Regions from separate parts of the Micromonospora sp. NPDC005413 genome, predicted to be linked through region 1. Evidence: riboswitches for the same ligand, from Rfam matches in the RefSeq annotation. Region 1 holds a riboswitch; each other region holds the start of a gene.

Region 1 (4,396 bases):
GCAGGAGCGCAAAGAGGTCGAGAGCGTGCTGGCCGTGCGGGCCAAGTACGACGGCGAGAAGCAGAAGCTGGACGCGCTGATCGTCACCCAGACCAAGCAGCAGAACGACCTGGCGGCCAAGAAGAAGCAGATCGACGCCGAGATCAAGCAGCTCGAGGCGTCGATGCCCAAGACCACGGTCGTGACCGCGGCCTGCCCGACCATCAACGGAGTGGTCAGTGCGGCCGCCCGTACCGCGATCAGGACCGCCTGCGGGAAGGTCGGCAAGCCGTACGTCTGGGGCGCCACCGGCCCGAACTCGTTCGACTGCTCGGGGCTGACCCAGTACGCCTACAAGGCCGCCGGGATCAGCCTCACCCACCACACCGGTGACCAGTGGAACGAGGGCAAGGCCATCTCGCGAGCCGACGCCCGCCCCGGTGACCTGGTCTTCTTCTTCGCCGGCCTGAGTCATGTCGGGCTGTATCTGGGCAACAACCAGATGGTGCACGCCCCCCGGGCCGGCAAACCGGTGCAGGTGTCCAGCATCAACACGATGCCGGTCGCCGGGTTCCGCAGACCCGGCTGATCCCCACAGGCACGACGACGGCCCCCGGTCACCGACCGGGGGCCGTCGTGGTTATCGGTGGAGCGCGTGGCGTCTCAGCGGGGCGCGCCCACCGGTGACGGCAGCAGCTGCACGTCGGCTAGATCGACGTACATGATGCGGTGGCCGAACTGGATCTGCGCGTAACGGTTCTGGCCGCGGATCACCGTCCAGTCACCCGGCGAGGAGCCGTCGAACGTGCTGGCCCGGTAGTACTCGCCGGCCAGAACCGCGCCGACGGCGTACCGCTGCCCGGCGGACAGCGTGTACTGGAGTGGTGAGATCGCCTGGTAGGGCACCCCGGCCGGGTAGGCGGCCTGCTCCGGGTACGCCCGCCCGTACACCGGGATGGTGGCCCGTCCGGGCTTCGGGGTGGCCACCACGCCGACGGTCCAGCTGGCGGTCGGCGCGGACGCCGGGTTGTGGAACCAGGCCCGCTGACCGAGATACCAGATCGCCGTCCAGTCGCCCTGCCGGCCGGCGAGCGCGTACGTCTGACCGGCGGAGGCCCGGGCGCCGTGATCGGACACCTCCATCGTGTTCGGGGTGCCGTTTGGGCGGAGCGCGATGTCGTTGACCAGTGGGGCGTCCGCGGACGGCGCGCTGCGCAGCACCACGGCCGAGGAGCCGCGTGGCGCGCACGGCACGCCGACGGTGACGCAGCCGATGAACGCCGGCTGGTTGGTGGCGTAGTCCGGGTCGATCCGGACCAGCCCGGTGGCCGGGGTGCCGGTGTCCAGCCGAGGGGCGTGCAGCAGGTCGAAGTAGTGCGTCCAGTCCCAGTACGGGCCCGGGTCCCAGTGCATCCCGCGCACGGTCGAGGCGACGGTGCCGGGCACGTTGTCGTGGCCGATGATGTGCTGGCGGTCCAGGGGGATGCCCAGCCGCAGCGCCAGGTGCCGGACCAGCTTCGCCGAGGTCCGGTACATCGCCTCGGTGTACCAGGTGCCCTGCGCCGCGAAGCCCTCGTGTTCCAGGCCGATCGACTTGGCGTTCACGTACCAGTTGCCGGCGTGCCAGCCGACGTCCTTGGTCTTCACGTGCTGGGCGACGTGCCCGTCGACCGATCGCAGTGAGTAGTGCCAGCTCACGTACGTCGGGTCCTGGACGAGTTGCAGGGTGGTCGCCCAGCTCGCCTCGGTGTCGTGGATGACGATGTACTCGATCTTCTGCCGCGCGGGCCGGTCGGAGAGGTCGTGGTTGCCGTAGTCGCCGTCGCCGAACGCCTCGTAGGGCGCCGGGATCCACTCGCAGGAGATGGTGCGAGGGCATTCCAGCCCGTCCGGGCGAGCCAGGCGGCGCAAGCCCAGCCGGTCCAACCAGGAACGCTGCGGCTGCACCGCGCGGGCCGGCAGCGTGATGCGCTGGCCATCGTCGGTCACCCGGGACTCGCCAGCGCCGATGGTGGTGAAGACCTCGTCGGCGAAGGCCGCCGCGGCGTCAGCGCTGTCCGCGCCGGCGTAGCGGGCCACCGCGCCGTACCAGGCCGCCGGGTCGGTGTCGGCACCGACCGGCGCGCCCAACTCCCTCTGGTACGCCCCGAGCAGCGCGGCCCCGCCCCGGATGTTGACGCCCGCATCGGTGCGCAGTGCCTCGGGGGCGGCGCCGGTCAGCGCGGCGGCGGCGTCCACGGTCTGCAACGCGGCGGCGGGCGGCGCGGGATCCTCGGCCGGCCGGGGGGCGGGCAGCCTCGCGGAGCGGGAGTCGTCGCCGCGTGGGTCCTCGGTGCCGGCGTCGTGGTGGCCGCGCCCGGGCAGGGCCGCCACGTGCCGGGCGTCGGTGAGGTGCATCGGGCCGTAGCCGCCGCTGGTGCTCGGTGTGCCGGCGTTGCTGTCCCAGCGGGACTCCAGATAGGAGACGCCGAGCAGCACGACGGTCGGCACACCGTACTCGGTCGCCGCGGCGGCGTACTGCTGCTGGCGGTCGACGGTGGGCGCGGCGGCGGCCGGGCCGGAGGGTAGCGGCACCGCGGTCGCGGCGGCGACCACGGCGGCGGCGAGCAGTGCGCGCCGGCCGGTCGACAGGGTTGAGTGGCGCATCGAACCCCCTAGATGTTGCGAGTGAAGGTGAGGTCACCTTCGCGCCGCCCGGGAGTCTGCGTCAATACCTTTCCATGTATCGAGGTATTTGGAAAAAAATCTTCACACACGGTCGGTGACCCTTTCGGATCGGTACGGAGTGTCACGGCCGCACGGGTTGCGGATCGGTAACAGCCGTCTCTACTCTGGTCATTTGTCGGCCCGATAGCAGGTCCGCCCAGCCCGGGCGGTAACGGACCGACACCGCCGAGTCGCTTCCGAGCGAACCGGGGACCCAGGTTCTCCCGGGGTGAATCCGCAGCCATTGCGGTAGGGCGCCAACTTCCCGCCCGAACCCGTCAGCTAACCCGGTAGGCGGTCAGGAAGAAGGAGTACGGAACCCGGTGGCACTCCATGCCCCGCGGCCGTCGTCCGAGCGGTCGGCGTCAGCCGGCCCGACGTCGATCGTGCCGCGCCCACGCTGGTCCCGCTTCACCACGGCCCTCGCCGCACTGGCCGGCGTCGCCGTCGTCCTGACCGGCAGCGCCACGGCGGCCCACGCGGACCCGTCCGTCGCCGAGATCGAGCGCCAGATCGACGCCGACTGGAACAAGCTCGAACCGATCATCGAACGGCACAACGCCACCCGAACCGACCTGGCTGCCAAGCGCAAGCAGGCCGACGCGCTGGCCGCCCGGATCGCCCCGCTGGAGCGCGAGGTCGACGCGGCGATGGACAAGGTCAGCGCCATCGCCGTCCGTGCGTACAAGGGCGAGAACGTCTCCACCGTCAACGCGATGTTGGGCAGCCGGTCACCCAGCGAGGTGGTCGGCCAGCTGGAGATGCTCGACCGGTTCGCGCACAACCAGCAGCAGGACGTGCGGCAGGTCGCGGACCTGCGCGACGAGCTGGCCCAGCAGAAGGCGCCGCTGGACGAGATGGTGGCCCAGCTGACCCGCACCGAAGCTCAGTTGGCGGCGAAGAAGAAGCAGATCAACGAGGAGATCGACCGGCTGCAGAAGCTGCGCCTCAAGGTGTATGGCAACGGTGGCGGCGGTTCGCTGCGCCCGGCGCCCTGCCCTGGCAGCTACCCCGGCGGCGCCGCGGGCACGGCCGTCAAGTTCGCCTGCGCCCAGATCGGCAAGCCCTACGTGTGGGGCGCCGAGGGCCCGAACTCGTACGACTGCTCCGGGCTGATGCTGGCCGCCTGGGCCAAGGCTGGCGTGTCGCTGCCGCACAACGCCGCCGCGCAGAGCCGCGTCACCAAGGACGTCAGCAAGGCCAACCTGCGCCCCGGCGACCTGGTCTTCTACTACAGCGACATCCACCACGTCGGCATGTACGTCGGCGGTGGCTGGGTGGTGCACGCCTCGCAGGCTGGTCAACCGGTCAAGATGAAGAAGGTCGACGACGGCCCGATCCACAGCTACGGCCGCCCAGGCTGACCCATTCCCGACGCATGAGGGCCCGTCGCGATCCGTTCGCGGCGGGCCCTCGTCGTGCGTTCAGGGATCAGCGGGTGGGCCAGGCGCGCCAGTTCTGCCAGGCGCGGCTCGGCGTCGGCCCACGTTGGCCCTGGTAGCGCGAACCGTAGACCGCCGAGCCGTACGGGTGCTCGGCCGGCGAGGAGAGCCGGAAGATGCAGAGCTGCCCGATCTTCATGCCCGGCCAGAGGGTGATCGGCAGGTTCGCCACATTGGAGAGCTCCAGCGTCACGTGACCGGAGAAACCCGGGTCGATGAAGCCGGCGGTGGAGTGCGTGAGCAGCCCGAGCCGGCCCAGTGAGCTCTTT
Region 2 (4,396 bases), on a different contig from region 1:
GCTGTGGTGGGTGGCGCGCTGGGCGACGCGGGTGCTGACCAGCCTCGCCGTCGTCGCGGCCCTGGCGCTTGGCGCGGGCCCGGCCTCGGCCGCCACGCCAACGCTGAGCGCCGGGCCGAGTTCGGTGCCGACCCTGAGTGCCGTGCCAACGGCCGCGCAGTCGGCCCAGGTGGCCCCTGAGGGAGCCGCCGAGACGTCCTCCCGGGCCTGGTCGGTCGACTCGCAACCGGCGCTGCCCGCCGGCCGGGGCACCGTCGCGGCGGCCGGCGTGCTGCCGGTGTGCGCGGCCGGGGCCGACCGGCTGCCCCTCGTCGACGCCCCGAGCAGCCGGGCGCCCCGGGCCCCACCCGGGCGCTGATCCACCGGGACGAGCGTCCCGTCGCCGCGCCCTGTCGATCCACCCGCTCCGCCCCCGTCGATCCGTGGCCCACCGTGGCCCGGTGGGGGTCCCACCGCATTGCTCTCCCCGAGGTGCCGACCATGGAGACCGTCGTCTTCTACCAGTTCGTGACCGAGGTGCCGCAGGCCGCCGCCATCTGGTCGGCCCTGTTCCTGCTGACACTGGGCGTACTCATCGTGCTGGCCGCCCGCCCCGAGCGGGACCGGCCCACGGACGACCCGCTCCCGACCGCGCCCACCGCCCGGGAGTTGGCCGCGGCCGAGGCCGTCGACCTGCGCCGGTACGCCGAGGAGGTGGCCGTCGCCGCAGCCGGCGCGACCAGGACCGCACGGCGGCGCCGCGTGGCCTGGCTGACCGCCCAGGAGCAGATGGAGCGGGCCTGGGCCGGGTACGACGAGGCGGACACCGCCGCCCGTCGGTTCGCGGGCACCGGGGCGCTACCCACCCCGCGAACCCCCCGCACCCCCGCCGAGTACGCCTCCCGGGAGCGCTACCTGCATCGCGCCGCGGCGGCGGCGCACTGGCGGGGCGACCTGACCATGGCGCAGTTCGGCGACGTGTTCGGGCACCGGCACGGCTGGGATCCCCGGCGGCACCCGGTCGAGCAGGAGGTGCTGCTCAGCCGGGCGATCCGGGACGCGAGGCTGGCCGACTACCAGGCCGCCGCCACCCGGGAGCGGGCCGCCTGGCGGGACGCGGAACTGGCCGCCGAGTCGGCCCGCACTCTCGCCGAGGAGGCGTACGCGGCGGCGGACCGGCTGCGGCCGAACCTGGTCCCCGCCCGCCGGGCGGCTACCCGGGCGCTCCGTCCCGCACTCGTGGCACGCTGGCGTCCAGCTCGCGCGGGTTGAACCCGATCCGTTATGTGAGCCCGGTCATGTCAATGGCGAATCGGGCGTCGGGCACGATCGGCTCGATTTTCCCCGTGATTGTGGCCGCATTTTCGGCGGCCTGTCCGGTTGTCGCCCGCAGGCGTCACCGTAACCGGTTGTCCCATCGAGTCACATCATCGGCAATACGCGCAGAAATTGTCGCGCCGATTGGGGTTTACGCAGGTGAACCCGGCTTGGCAGGGTGAGAGCCGGCCAGTACTGTCGTCCTGTCCGGTGCGGTAACCGTTCGCAAGAGGCGACGCCGCACCGACCCGCTCAATCGTGATCTACGAACCGGGGACCCATCAGAAAGTCCGGGGTGAATCCGCGAGCCACGGCCCGCGGTAGGGCGATCTTCCCGCCCGAATCCGTCAGCTAACCCGGTAGGCGGTGTCGGAAGGAGTTCTATCCTCGTGCAGCACCTTTCCATCCCTCGGTTGTTCCCTCGCCTCCACGGCGAAGCAGTGCCCCCGCTCATTCGTCCAGTGACGGTGAGCTGACCCCCCGGGTCACTGCCTTTCCCGCCCGGCCGCGCCGGGCGTTCCCCTGAGCGGTTCACCATCCGCGGACCACGGTCCGCGCGCTGGCGCCTGCCCGGATGCCGGTCCGGCCCCGGTGTGCCGCTCTCCCCCTGATCCGTGGAGGACCCCGTGAAGCACACCCTGAAGCGTCAGCTCCGCCGCCTCGCCACCGAGCGCCCGTACCAGATCGTTGTCGCCTCCGCCGCGGCACTCGCGATCGCCAGCACCACCGGCGCCCTGCTCACCAGCGCCGACGACGCCCCGGCCAGCCAGCACACCGTGACCACGGTCGCCGAGATGCGCAGCGACACCGCTGCCTCCCGCAGCGAGGCGCGCGACGCGTCCCCCTCGGCCAGCGCCGCACCGACCACCGCCGCCCCCGCGCCGGCCACCAGTGCCGCGTCGCCCGCCGCCAAGGCCAGCAGCAACCCGGATCTGACCCGCAAGCCGGAGCCGCCGAAGCCGCCCGCGACCAAGGTGCTCGACTACGACTACCAGGCGCAGAACACGTACTACAACTGCGGCCCGGCTGCCACCCGTAACGCTCTCAGCGCCGCCGGCATCAACCGCACCCAGGATGCGCTGGGCGCCGAGCTGGGCACCACCGAGATGGGCACCAACTCGGCCCTGGACACCACCCGGGTGCTCAACGCCGAGGTGAAGGGCTCCCCGTACCGGACCCGGATGTTCGCCGGCACGCCCAGCTCGGCCCAGATGGACCAGCTCCAGGCCGACGTGGTCAAGGCGATCACCGACGGTCGCGGTGTGGTGGCCAACGTCGTCGGCGACGCCACCGACACCAACGGTGGCTGGCACTCCTACGGCGGCGGGCACTACATCGCCGTGGTGGGTTACAAGGACAACGGCCGGACCGTGCGAATCGCCGACTCGGCCAACGCGGCCGACCCGTCGTACTGGATCACCACGATCGACCTGGCCAACTGGATCGCCAGCCGGGGCTACTCCGCCTGACCCAGGCACGCAGGCCGTCGCGGGCGCCGTCCCCCACAAGGGGCCGGCGCCCGCGGCGTCTCTGTCGGTGCGGTCAGTAAGCGATGAAGCCGTACAGCGCGAGGTGGTTCGATTTCGTCCCGCCGACCGTGTGGTCGATGCTGGACGGCTGCACGGCGCCCTTGACGAAGAGATAATCGATCTTGCTCGACCCGTTGGTGGCCTTCGACCCGTAGCCGGTCATGTCGTAGCCGCTCAGCGTGCCGGGTGCGATGCCCGTGCGGTTCGCGTCGATCCCCACGACGCGGATTGTGGAGGCGTTCAGCAGGCTGGTCGCGTCGGCGCCGAGGTGGATGCCGGTGTTGGCGATGCCCCGGTCGCCGTCGCCGGCGCAGGCGTTCTGCCGGTTTTCCTGCGGCAGGTGCATGGTCGCGGCGAACACGCTCGTGCCGGTCGCCTTGATAGTGAACCGGGCCGCGATGGCGCTGGTCCGCTTCCACTTGTGGTAGTCGGTGCTGTCCGGGTCGCTGTTCGGCGGCTTGTACAGCGTGCATCCGGCACCGTTGGCGTACGCCGTGCCGGGCTTGAGCCAGCCCGCGCTCCAGTACTTCGAGATGTCGCCGGCGGCGAGGCTGAGGGTCCTGGTGTTCCAGATGATCCCGTTGGTCTGCTTCTTCTTGAGGTCACCGAGTGACTGGGAGCTGCACTTGTGCGTGCTGCCCCACGGCTCCGGGTCACTCCAGGCCACGATCGCCCCGTAGGTGCCCGCCGGGTAGCCGAACTTGGCCGAGAGTTGGTCGGCGTACGCCTCGGCCTGGCCGGTGCCGCGCACCTGCTGGACGATCAGGATGTCGGGCGCCACCACGCCACTGGTGCCGGTGCGGCCGGCGTCGTCGACCAGGATCGAGGTCAGGTGGTCAGGCCCGGATATCCGGGTGCAGGTCCCGTCGGAGTTGTTCACCACCAGGTTCTCGATGTTGTTGTTGTAGACCCGCAGGACGCGGTCAGCCGCCGCGACAGCGTCGGCGCCCGGGGCGGGGACGCCCGGCGTGGTGCCGAGCGCGGGAGCACTGGGCGCCGTGCCGAGCGCGACGGCCGCCAGGGCCGCCACCAGTGCTGATCGTTGCCTCGTGAGCAAGGCGGGCTCCTCTCCGCGATGGATCGACAGAATGCTCTGCCCTTCCAGGCGGCGAACTCTACAGTGGATCTCCATCGGTCGGTGCCCCCGCACGTGCCGCGGACAAGGGCTCTCGTACCCGTCCGCGAACCGTGGGAGACTGCGGCCGTGGTGGATGAATCGGGTGGTCACGCTGGTCGAAGGCCGGTCCTGCTGCTGCTGCACGGCATGGGGGCGACGGGTGACGTGTGGTTGCCCTGGGCGCCGTACCTTGAGCAGCGCTGGCCCGGGCGGTGGCTGGCACCGGACCTCGCCGGTCATGGCTGGGCGGCACCGCTGTCGTCGTACTCCTTTGCGGGTTTCGCCGGCCGGATCGCCCACGGCCTCGCCGCTGACGACCGGCTCGTCGTGCTCGGGCACTCGCTGGGTGGGGTGGTCGGCCTCGCGCTGGCCGCCCGCACCGCCGGGTTGCCGGTGGATGCGGTGGTCGGTCTGGGCATCAAGGCATCGTGGTCACCCGCCGAGCTGACCCGCG
Region 3 (4,396 bases), on a different contig from region 1:
CCCTGCACCTGGTATGTCGTGTTGATCATCGGAACGTCCCCCTTCGCCGCCTCCGAAGCCTATACCCCCAGGGGGTAAGCCGAAGGCGGACCTCTGCCCTTGCACGTTACCGGTACCCGGTGGGGGTATCCGGCGAGAAGACGACCGTACCATACCCCCCAGGGGTACGCTATCCTTGTCGACATGACCGCACCCACCCCGATCCGCGGGTACACCGCCAGCAAGGACCAGCTGCTCACGCGGCTCCGTCGCGTCGAGGGGCAGGTCCGCGGCATCGAGAAGATGGTCGACGACGACCGCTACTGCATCGACGTGCTCACCCAGATCTCCGCAATCCAGGCCGCACTCGACAAGGTGGCGCTGGGGTTGCTCGACGGGCACGCCCGGCACTGCATGCACGAGGGGGCGGCCGAGGGCCGGGCCGACGAGATGGCCACCGAGATGATGGCGGCAGTCGGCCGGTTGATGAAGCGCGGCTGACAGCCCTCAGTCCGGCGCCGGGTCGAGACGGACCCGGCGCAGCAACTGCGCGTTGAGCGCCACCACGTTGTGGCCCGCCACCCAGGCCCGGCTCCGCCGGTTCGACCACCCGACACTCCGTCGCGACCTGCAACCCCGGGGCGCGCTGGTTAGCATCTTCCACGATGACCCTCCGTATGCCGCTGCACAGCCGGGCACCGGCGCCACCACGACGTGGCGCCTTCGGCCGACCGGGCCGGGCACTGACCGTCCGTGATCGAGCGGTCGGCAGCCAGCGATTTGCCGCACCTCTCGCCGCGTTTCCACGGCAACGGTGAACCGACCGGCCCGCTGACCCGTACCCCGCACCGGATCGTTGGGAGTCTCGCCTTGGGTTCCGACCACACCCACCCCGCTCCGTCCGCCCCGCCCCGGGTACGACGGATCCTCGTCATGACGGTGGTGCCCCTCTTCGTCGCCACCGTGCTCGCCGCCGCGCTGCTCTGGCCGCGCGGCGGGTCCCCGCAGACCGACGGCGGAGCGGACGTGCCGCGCTACCCCGGCACGGTGACCCGGGTGGTGACCGAGCCGTGCCCGCCGGTGCCGTCGAGCCCCGAGGGCACACCGAGGGTCGGTGCCGGGCCGTGCGGCACGGTCGACGTCCGGGTGGACGACGGGCCGACCGCCGGCCAGCAGGTGCGGACACCGGTGCCCGACGGGCCCGGCGCGCCCCGGGTCGAGGTCGGCGACGAGGTCATCCTGGTCGAGCTGACCGATCCGACCGATCCCACCACCAGCAACTGGAACATCGCCGAGCATCAGCGCGGCACCCCGATGGTGTGGCTGGCGGTGGTCTTCGCCGCCGCGATCGTCGCCTTCGGTCGGTGGCGGGGCCTGGCGGCGCTCGCCGGGCTGGCCGCCAGCTTCGCCATCCTGCTCACCTTCGTGCTGCCAGGCATCGGCGCAGGCAAATCACCCCTGCTGATGGCGGTGGTCGGCGCGGCCCTCATCATGTTCGTGGTGCTCTATCTGACGCACGGGGTCACCGCGCAGACCTCGGTCGCGGTGCTCGGCACCCTGGGGAGCCTGGTGCTGACCGGTGTGCTCGCCACCATCGCCACGGCCGCAACCCACCTCACCGGCTTCGGCAGCGAGGATGCGACGACACTGTCGATGTTCCAGGGCGACGTGGACCTGCACGGCCTGCTGCTCGCCGGGATCATCATCGGCTCGCTCGGGGTGCTCGACGACGTGACGGTCACCCAGGCGGCCACCGTCACCGAGCTGGCGAACGCGAACCCCGGGCTGACCCGGTTGCAGCTGTACCGTGCGGCCACCCGGGTCGGCCGCGCGCACATCGCCTCCACTGTCAACACCATCGTGCTGGCGTACGCGGGCGCGTCGCTACCCCTGCTGCTCCTGCTCACCGCCGACTCGCGGCCGATCGGGCAGATCCTCACCAGCGAGTTCCTCGCGCAGGAGATCGTCCGCAGCGCGGTGGCCACACTCGGTCTGATCGCCGCCGTGCCACTGACCACCGGGCTGGCCGCGGTGGTGACCGCCGCCGGGCGCACGGATGCCCCTCCGTCCGCCGACGCTCCCGCCCCGCGACCTCAGCCGGCCCGGGCGGAGGCACTGGCCGCATTCATCTCACCGCGAACAGGCCGACCCGGCGAGCCGGATCCGACGCGGACCCCACCCCCACCCACCGCCACCGACCGGTGGCCGGAGTCGAACAGGAGCACAGATACGGCATGGTGACACTCCTCAGCGTGACCAGTTTGGGCATCCGCCCTGAGAACCGCGTCACTGGTCACTCAACGCCATGGCGAAATGACACTTTTGGTCGACATCAAGGCGTAGCTCACCAGGCCGGCTCTCGGGTAACCTCGCTGCCGGTTACCGATGAAGGCGCGAAGCGGCGCCTGCGGTGCCACCGCCCAATCGCCAACCGGCGAGCCGGGGACCCAGGTACGCGTACGTGGGGTGAATCCGCGTCAGCGGTAGGGGCCACTTCCGCCCCGAACCCGTCAGCTAACCCGGTCGGCGGTCGACGGAAGGGAACATTGTGACGGCACCCCTACGCCGCTGGTTGACACCCGTGGTGGCCGTGATCGCCGCACTGACCGTGCTCGCCGGGCCCCTCCCGGCCCATGCCGCCCCGACGACCCCCACACCGTCCGGGCACGAGGAGGACGGCGAGCCCCAACTGCTCAACGACGTCATCGAGCAGGCCAACCGCGACTACTCCGCCGCCAAGTCCAAGCTGGACAAATCCAAGAAGCGACAGCAGGAGTTGGCGCTGGAGGTCGACCGGGCCAAGGCCGACCTGGACGCGCTGGCCCCACAGGTCGGGCAGATCGCCGCCCAGGCGTACCGGACCGGTCGGATCGGCGCGATCGCGATGCTGCTGGAGAGCGACGCCCCCGACTCGTTCGTCCAGCGCGCCTCGGTGCTCGACGAGATGAACATGGTCAACGAGAAGAAGCTCTCCGAGGTCAACACGGTGAAGGCCCGCGCCGAGCAGGCCAAGCTGGCCCTCGACACGGAGGTCCGCGAACAGCAGAAGCAGACCGCCCTGATGGCGAAGCGGAAGAGCGAGGCGGACAAGGCGCTCTCCCTGGTCGGCGGAAAGGGCTTCACCGGCGGCCTGGTGGATGCCACCTCGCCCGTCGCCCGCATCGGCCCGGGTCGCACGTCGGACGGTGACTGGAAGCCCCAGTCGTGCAGCGAGAACGACCCCACCACGTCCGGCTGCGTCACGCCTCGCACCCTGCACGCGTACAAGGAGGTCAAGCGGGCCGGCTTCAGCCGGTTCGTCGGCTGCTACCGCTCCGGCGGGCCGTGGGAGCACCCGAAGGGCCGCGCCTGCGACTGGTCGCTGCAGAAGAGCGGCTTCGCCCCGTGGCACAACGAGGACACCCGGACGTACGGCAACAACGTCGCCGCGTTCCTCATCCGGAACGCCGACCGGCTCGGCATCTACTACGTGATCTGGAACCGGCAGATCTGGTTCCCGGCGACCGGGTGGAGTTCGTACAGCGGGCCGTCGAACCACACCGACCACGTCCACATGTCGCTGCTCTGACCCGCACGATCCCCCGTCGAGGGCCGTTCCGCGTCGCGGGGCGGCCCTCGACGCGTCAGGCGACGGCGGACGCGGCCGGGTCGGTCGACCCCGCCGGCACGTCGAGCGTCGCGAAGCCGGCCGGCACGGCGGCCACCGGGCGCACCGCTCCGGCGGCGAGCCGATACGACACGCCCACGACCGCGCACCGCCCCTGCGCCACCTCGTCGGCCAGCACGGGCGACTGCCCCAGCAGCGTCTCGACCGTCTGCGCGATGTGGATGTCGACGATGTCGTCGATGTCGTCCACGCCCTCGGCTTCGGCCCGGCGCAGGCTGGGCAGCACGGCGTCGACCACCGCCCGCAGGTGCCCACGAGGTGGGGTGCCGGTCGCCACGACCTCCCGGGCCGCCTGCACCGCGCCACACGAGTCGTGGCCGAGCACCACCACCAGCGGGGTGCCGAGCACGGTCACCGCGTACTCCACGCTGCCGAGCACCTCCGGGCCGGCGGTGTGCCCGGCCGTACGGACCACGAACAGGTCACCCAGCCCTCGGTCGAAGATGATCTCGGCGGCCAGGCGGGAGTCGGAGCAGCCGACGATCACCGCGAACGGGTGCTGCCCGTCGGCCACGGCAGCACGGTGCCCCGCATCCTGATTGGGATGGCGTGGGGCACCGCTGACGAAGCGTTGGTTGCCGGCGGTCAGCTCGGCGTACGCCCGGGTCGGCTCGCTGGGCGCAGACGCCCGGTCGGTGGTCCGCTGCGGACCCGGCTGCCCACCGGGTGTCCCGGGTTGACTCATCCCCGCACCTCGTCTTCACGCATCTGACCTGGTCAACCGACTCTTCAGCCGGTTCTACGGCGGGC

The links. A riboswitch is a leader RNA that binds a small molecule or an ion and turns the genes downstream of it on or off. The one in region 1 is predicted to bind cyclic di-AMP.
Region 2: linked by a shared signal. The riboswitch ahead of ABZS37_RS06730 (C39 family peptidase) and the one ahead of ABZS37_RS08710 (NlpC/P60 family protein) in region 1 are both predicted to bind cyclic di-AMP.
Region 3: linked by a shared signal. The riboswitch ahead of ABZS37_RS21945 (hypothetical protein) and the one ahead of ABZS37_RS08710 (NlpC/P60 family protein) in region 1 are both predicted to bind cyclic di-AMP.

What each region holds. Positions count from the first base shown of each region.
Region 1 covers NZ_JBEXEV010000004.1:254,160-258,555, reverse strand. The annotation lists gene ABZS37_RS08720 (NlpC/P60 family protein) at 1-568, shown strand, start outside; gene ABZS37_RS08715 (peptidoglycan recognition family protein) at 643-2,625, opposite strand; cyclic di-AMP (ydaO/yuaA leader) riboswitch at 2,860-2,996, shown strand; gene ABZS37_RS08710 (NlpC/P60 family protein) at 3,009-4,049, shown strand; gene dcd (dCTP deaminase) at 4,117-4,396, opposite strand, start outside.
Region 2 covers NZ_JBEXEV010000003.1:200,482-204,877, reverse strand. The annotation lists gene ABZS37_RS06740 (hypothetical protein) at 1-358, shown strand, start outside; gene ABZS37_RS06735 (hypothetical protein) at 481-1,251, shown strand; cyclic di-AMP (ydaO/yuaA leader) riboswitch at 1,536-1,677, shown strand; gene ABZS37_RS06730 (C39 family peptidase) at 1,911-2,765, shown strand; gene ABZS37_RS06725 (hypothetical protein) at 2,839-3,855, opposite strand; gene ABZS37_RS06720 (alpha/beta hydrolase) at 4,030-4,396, shown strand, end outside.
Region 3 covers NZ_JBEXEV010000022.1:92,418-96,813, reverse strand. The annotation lists gene ABZS37_RS21960 (copper ion binding protein) at 1-29, opposite strand, end outside; gene ABZS37_RS21955 (metal-sensitive transcriptional regulator) at 184-480, shown strand; gene ABZS37_RS21950 (YibE/F family protein) at 850-2,220, shown strand; cyclic di-AMP (ydaO/yuaA leader) riboswitch at 2,387-2,523, shown strand; gene ABZS37_RS21945 (hypothetical protein) at 2,528-3,547, shown strand; gene ABZS37_RS21940 (carbonic anhydrase) at 3,603-4,331, opposite strand.